Regions from separate parts of the Streptomyces chartreusis genome, predicted to be linked through region 1. Evidence: riboswitches for the same ligand, from Rfam matches in the RefSeq annotation. Region 1 holds a riboswitch; the other holds the start of a gene.

Region 1 (4,392 bases):
ACGTTCACACCGGCCTCGCGGGCGTCCGGCGCGGTCAGCCGCTCCGCCAGGATGCGGGCACCCTCGATGGTGCGCTGCTGGCGCTCCTTGAACTCCTCGGACGCGGCGACCTTGAAGGACACCGCCTTCGCGGCGATCACGTGCTCCAGCGGGCCGCCCTGGAAGCCGGGGAAGACCGCGGAGTTCAGCTTCTTGGCGAACTCCTTGCTGCGGGCCAGGATGATCCCGCCGCGCGGGCCGCCGAGGGTCTTGTGGGTGGTGGAGGTGACCACGTCGGCGTGCGGGACCGGGTTCGGGTGCAGCCCCGCGGCGACCAGGCCGGCGAAGTGCGCCATGTCGACCCACAGGTAGGCGCCGACCTCGTCCGCGATCCGGCGGAACGCGGCGAAGTCCAGCTGCCGCGGATACGCCGACCACCCGGCGATGATCACCTTCGGGCGGTGCTCCTTCGCCAGGCGCTCGACCTCGGCCATGTCGACCAGGCCGCTGTCGGTCTCCACGTGGTAGGCGACCACGTTGAACTGCTTGCCGGAGAAGTTCAGCCGCATGCCGTGGGTGAGATGGCCGCCGTGCGCGAGGTCCAGGCCCAGGATCGTGTCGCCGGGCTGGGCGATCGCGAACAGCGCCGCCTGGTTCGCGGAGGCACCCGAGTGCGGCTGCACATTGGCGTACTCGGCGCCGAACAGCTCCTTGACCCGGTCGATCGCGATCTGCTCGGCGACATCGACATGCTCACAGCCGCCGTAGTAACGCCGGCCCGGGTAGCCCTCGGCGTACTTGTTCGTGGCGACCGAGCCCTGCGCCTCCATGACCGCGACCGGAGCGAAGTTCTCCGACGCGATCATCTCCAGCGTCGACTGCTGACGCTCCAGCTCGGCATCCAGAGCCGCCGCGATCGCCGGATCCAGCTCATGCAGGGGGGTGTTCAGAAGCGACTTGTCAGACGTGTCAGACATAAGGGATACGACTCCTCAGCCGGCGGTGTGGGCGACGTACTCGTCGGCGGAGAGCAGGTCGGCCGGCTCCTCCGTGATGCGTACCTTGAACAGCCAGCCACCCTCGAAGGGGGCGGAGTTCACGAGCGCCGGGTCGTTCACCACGTCCTCGTTGATCTCGGTGACCTCACCGGTGACGGGGGAGTACAGGTCGGAGACGGACTTGGTCGACTCCAGCTCGCCGCAGGTGTCACCCGCGGTCACGGTCGAGCCGACCTCGGGGAGCTGGGCGTAGACGACGTCGCCGAGCGCGTTGGCCGCGAACTCGGTGATGCCGACCGTCGAGACGCCGTCCTCGGCGGTCGACAGCCACTCGTGCTCCTTGCTGTAACGCAGCTGCTGGGGGTTGCTCATGGCCTGAATTCTCCTGTACGCGCGGGAGTGGTGATGAATGAGGGACCGCTGGATACGTGCGTGATCAGCGGAAATGTGCGCAGAGTCACGCGCCTGCCGCTGTCAGTCTCTTCTTGTGGCGTTACTTCTGCCGCTTGTAGAACGGCAGCGCCACGACCTCGTAGGGCTCGTGGCTGCCACGGATGTCCACGCCGACCCCGGCGGTGCCGGGCGCCGAGTGCGCGGCGTCGACGTACGCCATGGCGATGGGCTTGCCCAGGGTGGGGGAGGGGGCACCGGAGGTGACCTCGCCGATGACCTCGCCGCCGGCGACGACCGGGTACCCGGCACGCGGGACGCGACGCCCCTCGGCGACCAGGCCGACCAGCACGCGCGGCGGGTTCTGGGCGGCGCGCTCGGCGGCCTCGGTCAGCGCCTCGCGCCCGACGAAGTCGCCCTCCTTCTCGAACTTCACCACCCGGCCGAGCCCGGCGTCGAAGGGGGTGAGGGCGGTGGTCAGCTCGTGTCCGTACAGCGGCATGCCGGCCTCCAGGCGCAGCGTGTCGCGGCAGGACAGCCCGCAGGGGACCAGGCCGACGCCCTCGCCGGCCTTGGTGAGCGCCTGCCACAGCTCCACGGCGTGCTCCGGCTTCACGAACAGCTCGAAGCCGTCCTCGCCGGTGTAGCCCGTGCGGGCGATGAGGGCGGGGACGCCGGCGACCGTGCCGGGCAGGCCGGCGTAGTACTTCAGGCCGTCGAGGTCGGCGTCGGTCAGCGACTTCAGGATGCCGGGGGACTCGGGGCCCTGGACGGCCAGCAGCGCGTAGGCGTCGCGGTCGTCGCGGACCTCGGCGTCGAAGCCGGCGGATCGTTCCGCCAGGGCGTCGAGCACGACCTGGGCGTTGGAGGCGTTGGCGACGACCATGTACTCGGTCTCGGCGAGCCGGTAGACGATCAGGTCGTCGAGGATGCCGCCGTCGGCCTGGCAGATCATGGTGTAGCGGGCCCGGCCGACGCCGACGGAGGCGATGTTGCCGACGAGGGCGTGGTTCAGCAGCCGGGCGGCGTCCGGGCCGGTCACGGTGATCTCGCCCATGTGCGAGAGGTCGAACAGGCCGGCCTTGGTGCGTACGGCGTTGTGCTCGTCGCGCTCCGAGGCGTAGCGCAGGGGCATGTCCCAGCCGGCGAAGTCGGTCATCGTGGCGCCGAGCGAGCGATGCAGGGCATCGAGCGCGGTACGACGGGGTTCGGTGCTGCTCATCGGTCCGTTGTCTCCCAAAGGCATGACAGGCGAGGTCGTTCCTCCCCATCTGTCATCGGAACCTGAGAGGTTCGCCATGATCCCGGAGACGGTGATCATGGCTTGCACCTTGGGTGGAGCCGCTGTGCACACAGCGACCCGCTTTTCAGATGTGCCTCGCCCGCGCGGTAACGGGGCCTGAGAGATTCAAGGGAGGGACTTGCTCCTTCGGCGCCCCGGCGATGCACTGCCAGGGACTCTCCCGCGCGGATTCAAACGGCCGGTATGCAGTTGGCGCCGCCATCATTGCATGCCGGACCCCGTCGGGGGCAGGCCATCTCTGTAACCGGCTTGTGGCAGGAAGCGAACGAAAAGGAGGAGATCCTCTATTACCTTCTCTTTACGCTCAGTGGGGATGGGGACTCCTGACCCCGGAGGAGGACGATGACGGTGGACCGCACCACGGCGTACGCCACGACCTCGGGCATCGCGCTGCCCAAGCAGCCCGCGGCACCCGGTGTCGAAGCGCACGTCGCGTGCCCCGCACCCGTGGTCCGCGATCTGCGCGACCGCTCCGGCCACAGCCCGCACGCGCTGCTCTTCGGCCCCGAGGACCTCGTCGTCATCACCGGAATGCCCGGCAGCGGCAAGTCGACGCTGATGCGGCGGACGGTGAAGGGCCTGCGCATCGACTCCCAGGACACCCGGGACCGCTGGGACGCCCGGATGCCGGGCTACCTCCCGTACGCCGTCTACCGCCCCCTGGTCCGCCTCGCGCACTACGCCGGGCTGCGCCGCGCGCTGCGCTCCGGCGAGGGCGTCGTCGTGCACGACTGCGGCACGCAGGCCTGGGTGCGCGGCTGGCTGGCCCGCGCGGCCCGCCGTCGGGGCGGCACCCTGCACCTGCTGCTGCTCGACGTGACGCCGGGCACCGCTCTGGAGGGCCAGCGCGAGCGCGGCCGGGGCGTCTCGCGGTACGCCTTCCTGCGGCACCGCCGGGCGGCCTCCCGGCTGCTGCGCTCGGCGGCGAAGGGCGATCTGCCGCAGGGCTGCGGTTCGGCGGTGCTGATCGACCGGGACGCGGCGGACGTGCTGCGCCGGATCGGTTTCACGGGCTGACCGCCCGCAGCCCTGGCGGGGGCGGACACCGGCTAGCCTTCTGAGCCTCAGACGTGGTTCACAGCAGGCGGTCAGACAGATGGACTTCCCAGCGGATCTCCCCGCGGACTTCTCGGCCCGGGCCCACCTCCACCCGCATGGAGGCTGGCCCGGCAATGAACTGGAGGAGGTGCTCTCCGCCTCCCTCGGCATGCCCTCGGCGGGCGCCCGGATCGTCGAGGTGCTGGGCCGCAGCTTCGTCTGGGTGCCCCTGCCCAACGGCGGCGGCCCGGACAGCGGCCCGCTGGACCTGCCCACGGTGGAGATCGAGGGCCAGGCATATGTCCCGGTCTTCAGCTCCGAGGAGCAGTTCCGGCAGGTCGTCGGCTCCCACATGGCGTTCACGGTCGCGCCGGCCGTGGAGTTCGCGCGCGGTCTGCCGCCGCACGTGGGCATCGCCCTGAACCCCGACGGCGTGGTCGGCGTCCCGCTGCCCCCGGCGGCCGTCGCCGAGCTATGCCGGGTGGGCCGCACCCAGCTGGACGGCCCGACCTCCGGCGGCCGGGTCAAGCTCTACGAGCCGGACTGGCAGGAGGACCCGATCGACTTCCTCGCCGCGGCGTCGGCCGAGTTCGCCGCGACCGGCGTGGTCGCGACGGCCCGCCGCTGCCTGGCGACGATCGAGACGGCCGCCCCGGTGATGTTCATAGGCGTCGAACTCTCCCA
Region 2 (4,392 bases), 5.0 Mb from region 1:
AAGGGGAGCCCTTTCCGCTGGTGTGCGTCGCCCGCGTGGGCGTCGGCCCGGTGCGGCTCAGTCGTCGTAGGCGTCCAGCGGCGGGCAGGAGCAGACGAGGTTCCGGTCGCCGAAGGCCTGGTCGATGCGGCGCACCGGCGGCCAGTACTTGTCGGCGGCCGACACCCCGGCCGGGAACACGGCCTCCTCACGGCTGTACGCGTGCTCCCACGTGCCGCCCAGCGCACCGGCGGTGTGCGGGGCGTTGCGCAGCGGGTTGTCCTCGGCGGGCCACTCCTCCGAGCCGACCTTCTCGATCTCCGCGCGGATGGCGATCATCGCCTCGCAGAACCGGTCGAGCTCGGCCAGGTCCTCGGACTCGGTCGGCTCGATCATCAGCGTGCCGGCCACGGGGAACGACATCGTCGGCGCGTGGAAGCCGTAGTCGATGAGGCGCTTGGCCACGTCGTCGACGCTCACGCCGGTCGCCTTGGTCAGCGGGCGCAGATCGATGATGCACTCGTGCGCGACCAGGCCGCCCGGCCCGGTGTAGAGCACCGGGTAGTGCGGCTCCAGCCGCTTGGCGACGTAGTTCGCGGACAGCACGGCCACCTGCGTGGCCCGCTTCAGCCCTTCGCCGCCCATGAGGCGGACGTACGCCCAGGAGATGGGCAGGATCCCCGCGGAACCCCACGGCGCCGCCGAGATCGGGCCGACGCCCGTCTCCGGACCGGCGGCCGGCTGGAGCGGGTGGTTCGGCAGGTACGGCGCCAGGTGCGAGCGCACACCGACCGGGCCGACGCCCGGACCGCCGCCGCCGTGCGGGATGCAGAAGGTCTTGTGCAGGTTCAGGTGCGAGACGTCGCCGCCGAAGTGGCCCGGCTTGGCCAGCCCCACCAGCGCGTTGAGGTTCGCGCCGTCGACGTAGACCTGCCCGCCGGCCTCGTGCACCTGCGCGCAGATGTCGGCGACGTGCTCCTCGAACACACCGTGCGTCGACGGGTACGTGATCATCAGCACGGACAGCTCGTCCCGGTGCTTGTCGATCTTGGCCCGCAGGTCCTCGACGTCGATCTCGCCGTCCTCGGCGGTCTTCACGACGACGACCTTCATGCCGGCCATCACGGCGCTGGCGGCGTTCGTGCCGTGCGCGGAGGACGGGATGAGGCAGATGGTGCGCTGTTCGTCGCCGTTGGCCCGGTGGTAGCCGCGCACGGCGAGCAGACCGGCCAGCTCACCCTGGGAGCCGGCGTTGGGCTGGAGGGACACCTTGTCGTAGCCGGTGACCTCGGCGAGACGTTCCTCCAGCTCGCGGATGAGTGTGAGGTAGCCCTGCGCCTGCTCGGCGGGCGCGAAGGGGTGCAGCTGCCCGAACTCGGGCCAGGTGACCGGCTCCATCTCGGTGGTCGCGTTGAGCTTCATCGTGCAGGAGCCCAGCGGGATCATGCCGCGGTCGAGGGCGTAGTCCCGGTCGGCCAGCCGGCGCAGATAGCGCAGCATCGCCGTCTCGGAGCGGTACTGGTGGAAGACGGGGTGCGCGAGGTAGTCGTCGGTGCGCAGCGGCCCGTCGGTGAGCGCGTCCTCGGTGCCGGCGTCCAGCGCCTCGATGTCGCCCTCGACCCCGAACGCCGTCCATACGGCGCCCAGCTGGGCCCGCAGCGTGGTCTCGTCGCAGGCGACGGAGACCTGGTCGGCGTCGACGAGGCGCAGGTTGACGCCGTTCTCCCGGGCGGCGGCGACGACTTCGGCGGCCTTCCCGGGCACCCGCACGGTCAGCGTGTCGAAGTAGGAGCCGTGCACGACCTCGATACCGCCGGCCGCGAGGCCCGCGGCGAGGATCGAGGCGTACCGGTGGGTCCGCCGCGCGATGCTCCGCAGCCCGTCGGGCCCGTGGTACACGGCGTACATGCCGGCCATCACGGCGAGCAGCACCTGGGCCGTACAGATGTTGCTGGTGGCCTTCTCACGACGGATGTGCTGCTCACGGGTCTGGAGCGCCAGCCGGTAGGCCTTGTTGCCGTCGGCGTCCACGGACACGCCCACGAGCCGCCCCGGCAGGCTGCGCGCGAACTTCTCGTGGACGGCCATGTAGCCGGCGTGCGGCCCGCCGAAGCCCATCGGCACGCCGAACCGCTGCGTCGTACCGATCGCGATGTCCGCCCCGAGCTCACCCGGCGACTTCAGCAGCGTCAGCGCGAGCAGGTCGGCGGCGACGGTGACGAGGGCGCCGAGCTCGTGCGCCTGGTCGATGACCGGCTTGATGTCCCGTACGACACCGGAGGCGCCCGGGTACTGGAGGAGCACGCCGGTGATCTCACGCGAGGCGACCTCGACCGGAATGCCCTCGCTGAGGTCGGCGACGACGATGTCGACGCCGGTCGGCTCGGCGCGGGTCTCGATCACGGCGATGGTCTGCGGAAGCACGTCCGCGTCGATCAGGAACAGGCCCTTCTTGTTCTTGCCCATGCGCCGGGACAGGGCCATGGCCTCGGCGGCGGCCGTCCCCTCGTCGAGCAGCGAGGCACCGGACGTCGGCAGCCCGGTCAGCTCGGCGACCATGGTCTGGAAGTTCAGCAGGGCCTCGAGACGGCCCTGGGAGATCTCGGGCTGGTACGGCGTGTAGGCCGTGTACCAGGCGGGGTTCTCCATGACGTTCCGCAGGATCACCGGCGGGGTGAAGGTCCCGTAGTACCCGAGCCCGATCATCGAGTCCAGCACCTGGTTGCGGTCGGCCAGCGACCGCAGCTCGGCCAGCACCTCCGCCTCGGTGCGGGCCCCGGGCAGGTCCAGCGAGTCGGCGTTCTTGATCACGTCCGGCACCGCGGCGGCGGTGAGCTCGTCGAGGGAGCCGTACCCGACCTGGGCGAGCATTTTGGCCCGGGCCTCATGATCGGGACCGATATGACGCTGCTCGAAGGGGATTCCCTGCTCGAGCTCGGAGAGCGGAATGCGATGGGCGGTCATTGCGGAGGCCTCCTGGTCGACACGACCTTCGAGGGGCACCACGGCACGGGTACCCGGACGGCCTCCCCCTCTGTCATCTCAACCTGAGAGCTTCACCGGACCGCCCGAAGGCCGTCGGCTTTCACCGTCGGTGAGAGCGGAAGCCGTCGACACCCGCTCTGCTTTCCAGAGTGACCTCGTCCGTGCGGTACGTGAGCCTGAGAGATTCCGGGGAGGATTTGCTCCTTCGGCGCCTCCGGTGTTGTCCGGAGGACTCTCCCGCACGGGGTCAGCAGCCGCTAGTCAGCCTACCAGCGAGGTCGACGCACGGACCTTCGAGTGGCCGCTCTCACCATTCTGCCTTTTCGTAGTGCTTACGGATGAGTTGCGACCCAGTGGAGGGCCCGTGCAGACCGACATCGATCCGCGCAATCTGATCGGCCGCAAGGCCTTCGACCGCAACGGCACCAAGATCGGCACGATCGACGAGGTCTATCTCGACGACGCGACCGGAGTGCCGGAATGGGCGGCCATACGCACCGGCCTGTTCTCCCGCGACGCCTTCGTCCCTCTGGAGCCCAGCGAGCTGGTGGAGGGCACCCTCCGCATCCCCTTCGACCGCGCCCTGATCAAGGACGCCCCCGACTTCGGAGTGGGCCGCCACCTGTCCCCCGAACAGGAACTCCAGCTCTACCACCACTACGGCCTCGACGTGACGGCCCCGCCCCTCCCCCCGACCACGACTTCGGCAAGTTGGCCCCCACGGAACCCCCGAACAACAACGACCCGACGACTCCCCACCCCTGACCGGCTCAGACCCCACCGACCACGGCCCCGTCAGGTGCCCCCGACGTGGCAGATCCCCCGTCTCCCGCAGCACCCCGGCTTCCCCCACCCCCTCCGGGCCGCTCCTCCACCAGCGGCAACGGCTCCACCGCCTCCAGGCCCGGATCCTCCACCCGAAACGTCCGCACCCGCCCCGGCTCCGTCGACCCAGGCGTCTCGAACCGCACGGTCACCCGCCCGAGCCCACTCCCCTGCACCCACCCGTGCCCGTACTCGGCATGCCGCACATCCTGCCCGGCAAGCCATTTCCGCTCACTAGGCGTCTCCTCCCCCCGCGCCACGGCCACAGCATCCGCGCCGTCCTCGCCACCCTCCACCGGCTGCTGCTCCGCCAGCTCCCCCGCGGCCTGGGCGAACAGATCCTCCTGCGTGTAGTCGGCAAGCCCGCTGACCCCGACCCCCAGCAGCCGCACCCCACCCGTCGTGTCCACGGACTCCAGCAGCCGAGCAGCGGCCTCCCGCACCACCGCCGGATCATCCGTCGGCCCCCGCAAGGTCTCGGACCGCGTCAGGGTCGAGAAGTCGTACCGCCGCACCTTCAGCACGATGGTCCGCCCGGACAGCCCGGCCCCCCGCAGCCGCCGCACACAGCGGTCGGCCAGCCGCTGCACCTCAAGACCGACC

Evidence for each region. Region 1 has a riboswitch for glycine ahead of gcvT (glycine cleavage system aminomethyltransferase GcvT). Riboswitches for the same ligand answer to the same signal wherever they lie in the genome.
Region 2: another riboswitch for glycine. It lies ahead of gcvP (aminomethyl-transferring glycine dehydrogenase); the one in region 1 lies ahead of gcvT (glycine cleavage system aminomethyltransferase GcvT).

What each region holds. Positions count from the first base shown of each region.
Region 1 is NZ_CP023689.1:3,189,140-3,193,531, reverse strand. It holds gene glyA (serine hydroxymethyltransferase) at 1-956, opposite strand, end outside; gene gcvH (glycine cleavage system protein GcvH) at 972-1,349, opposite strand; gene gcvT (glycine cleavage system aminomethyltransferase GcvT) at 1,471-2,589, opposite strand; glycine riboswitch at 2,629-2,744, opposite strand; glycine riboswitch at 2,745-2,843, opposite strand; gene CP983_RS13325 (AAA family ATPase) at 3,013-3,687, shown strand; gene CP983_RS13320 (enhanced serine sensitivity protein SseB) at 3,767-4,392, shown strand, end outside.
Region 2 is NZ_CP023689.1:8,233,254-8,237,645, reverse strand. It holds gene gcvP (aminomethyl-transferring glycine dehydrogenase) at 58-2,943, opposite strand; glycine riboswitch at 3,119-3,214, opposite strand; partial or broken gene CP983_RS36430 (PRC-barrel domain-containing protein) at 3,329-3,729, shown strand; gene CP983_RS36425 (DNA polymerase IV) at 3,735-4,392, opposite strand, start outside.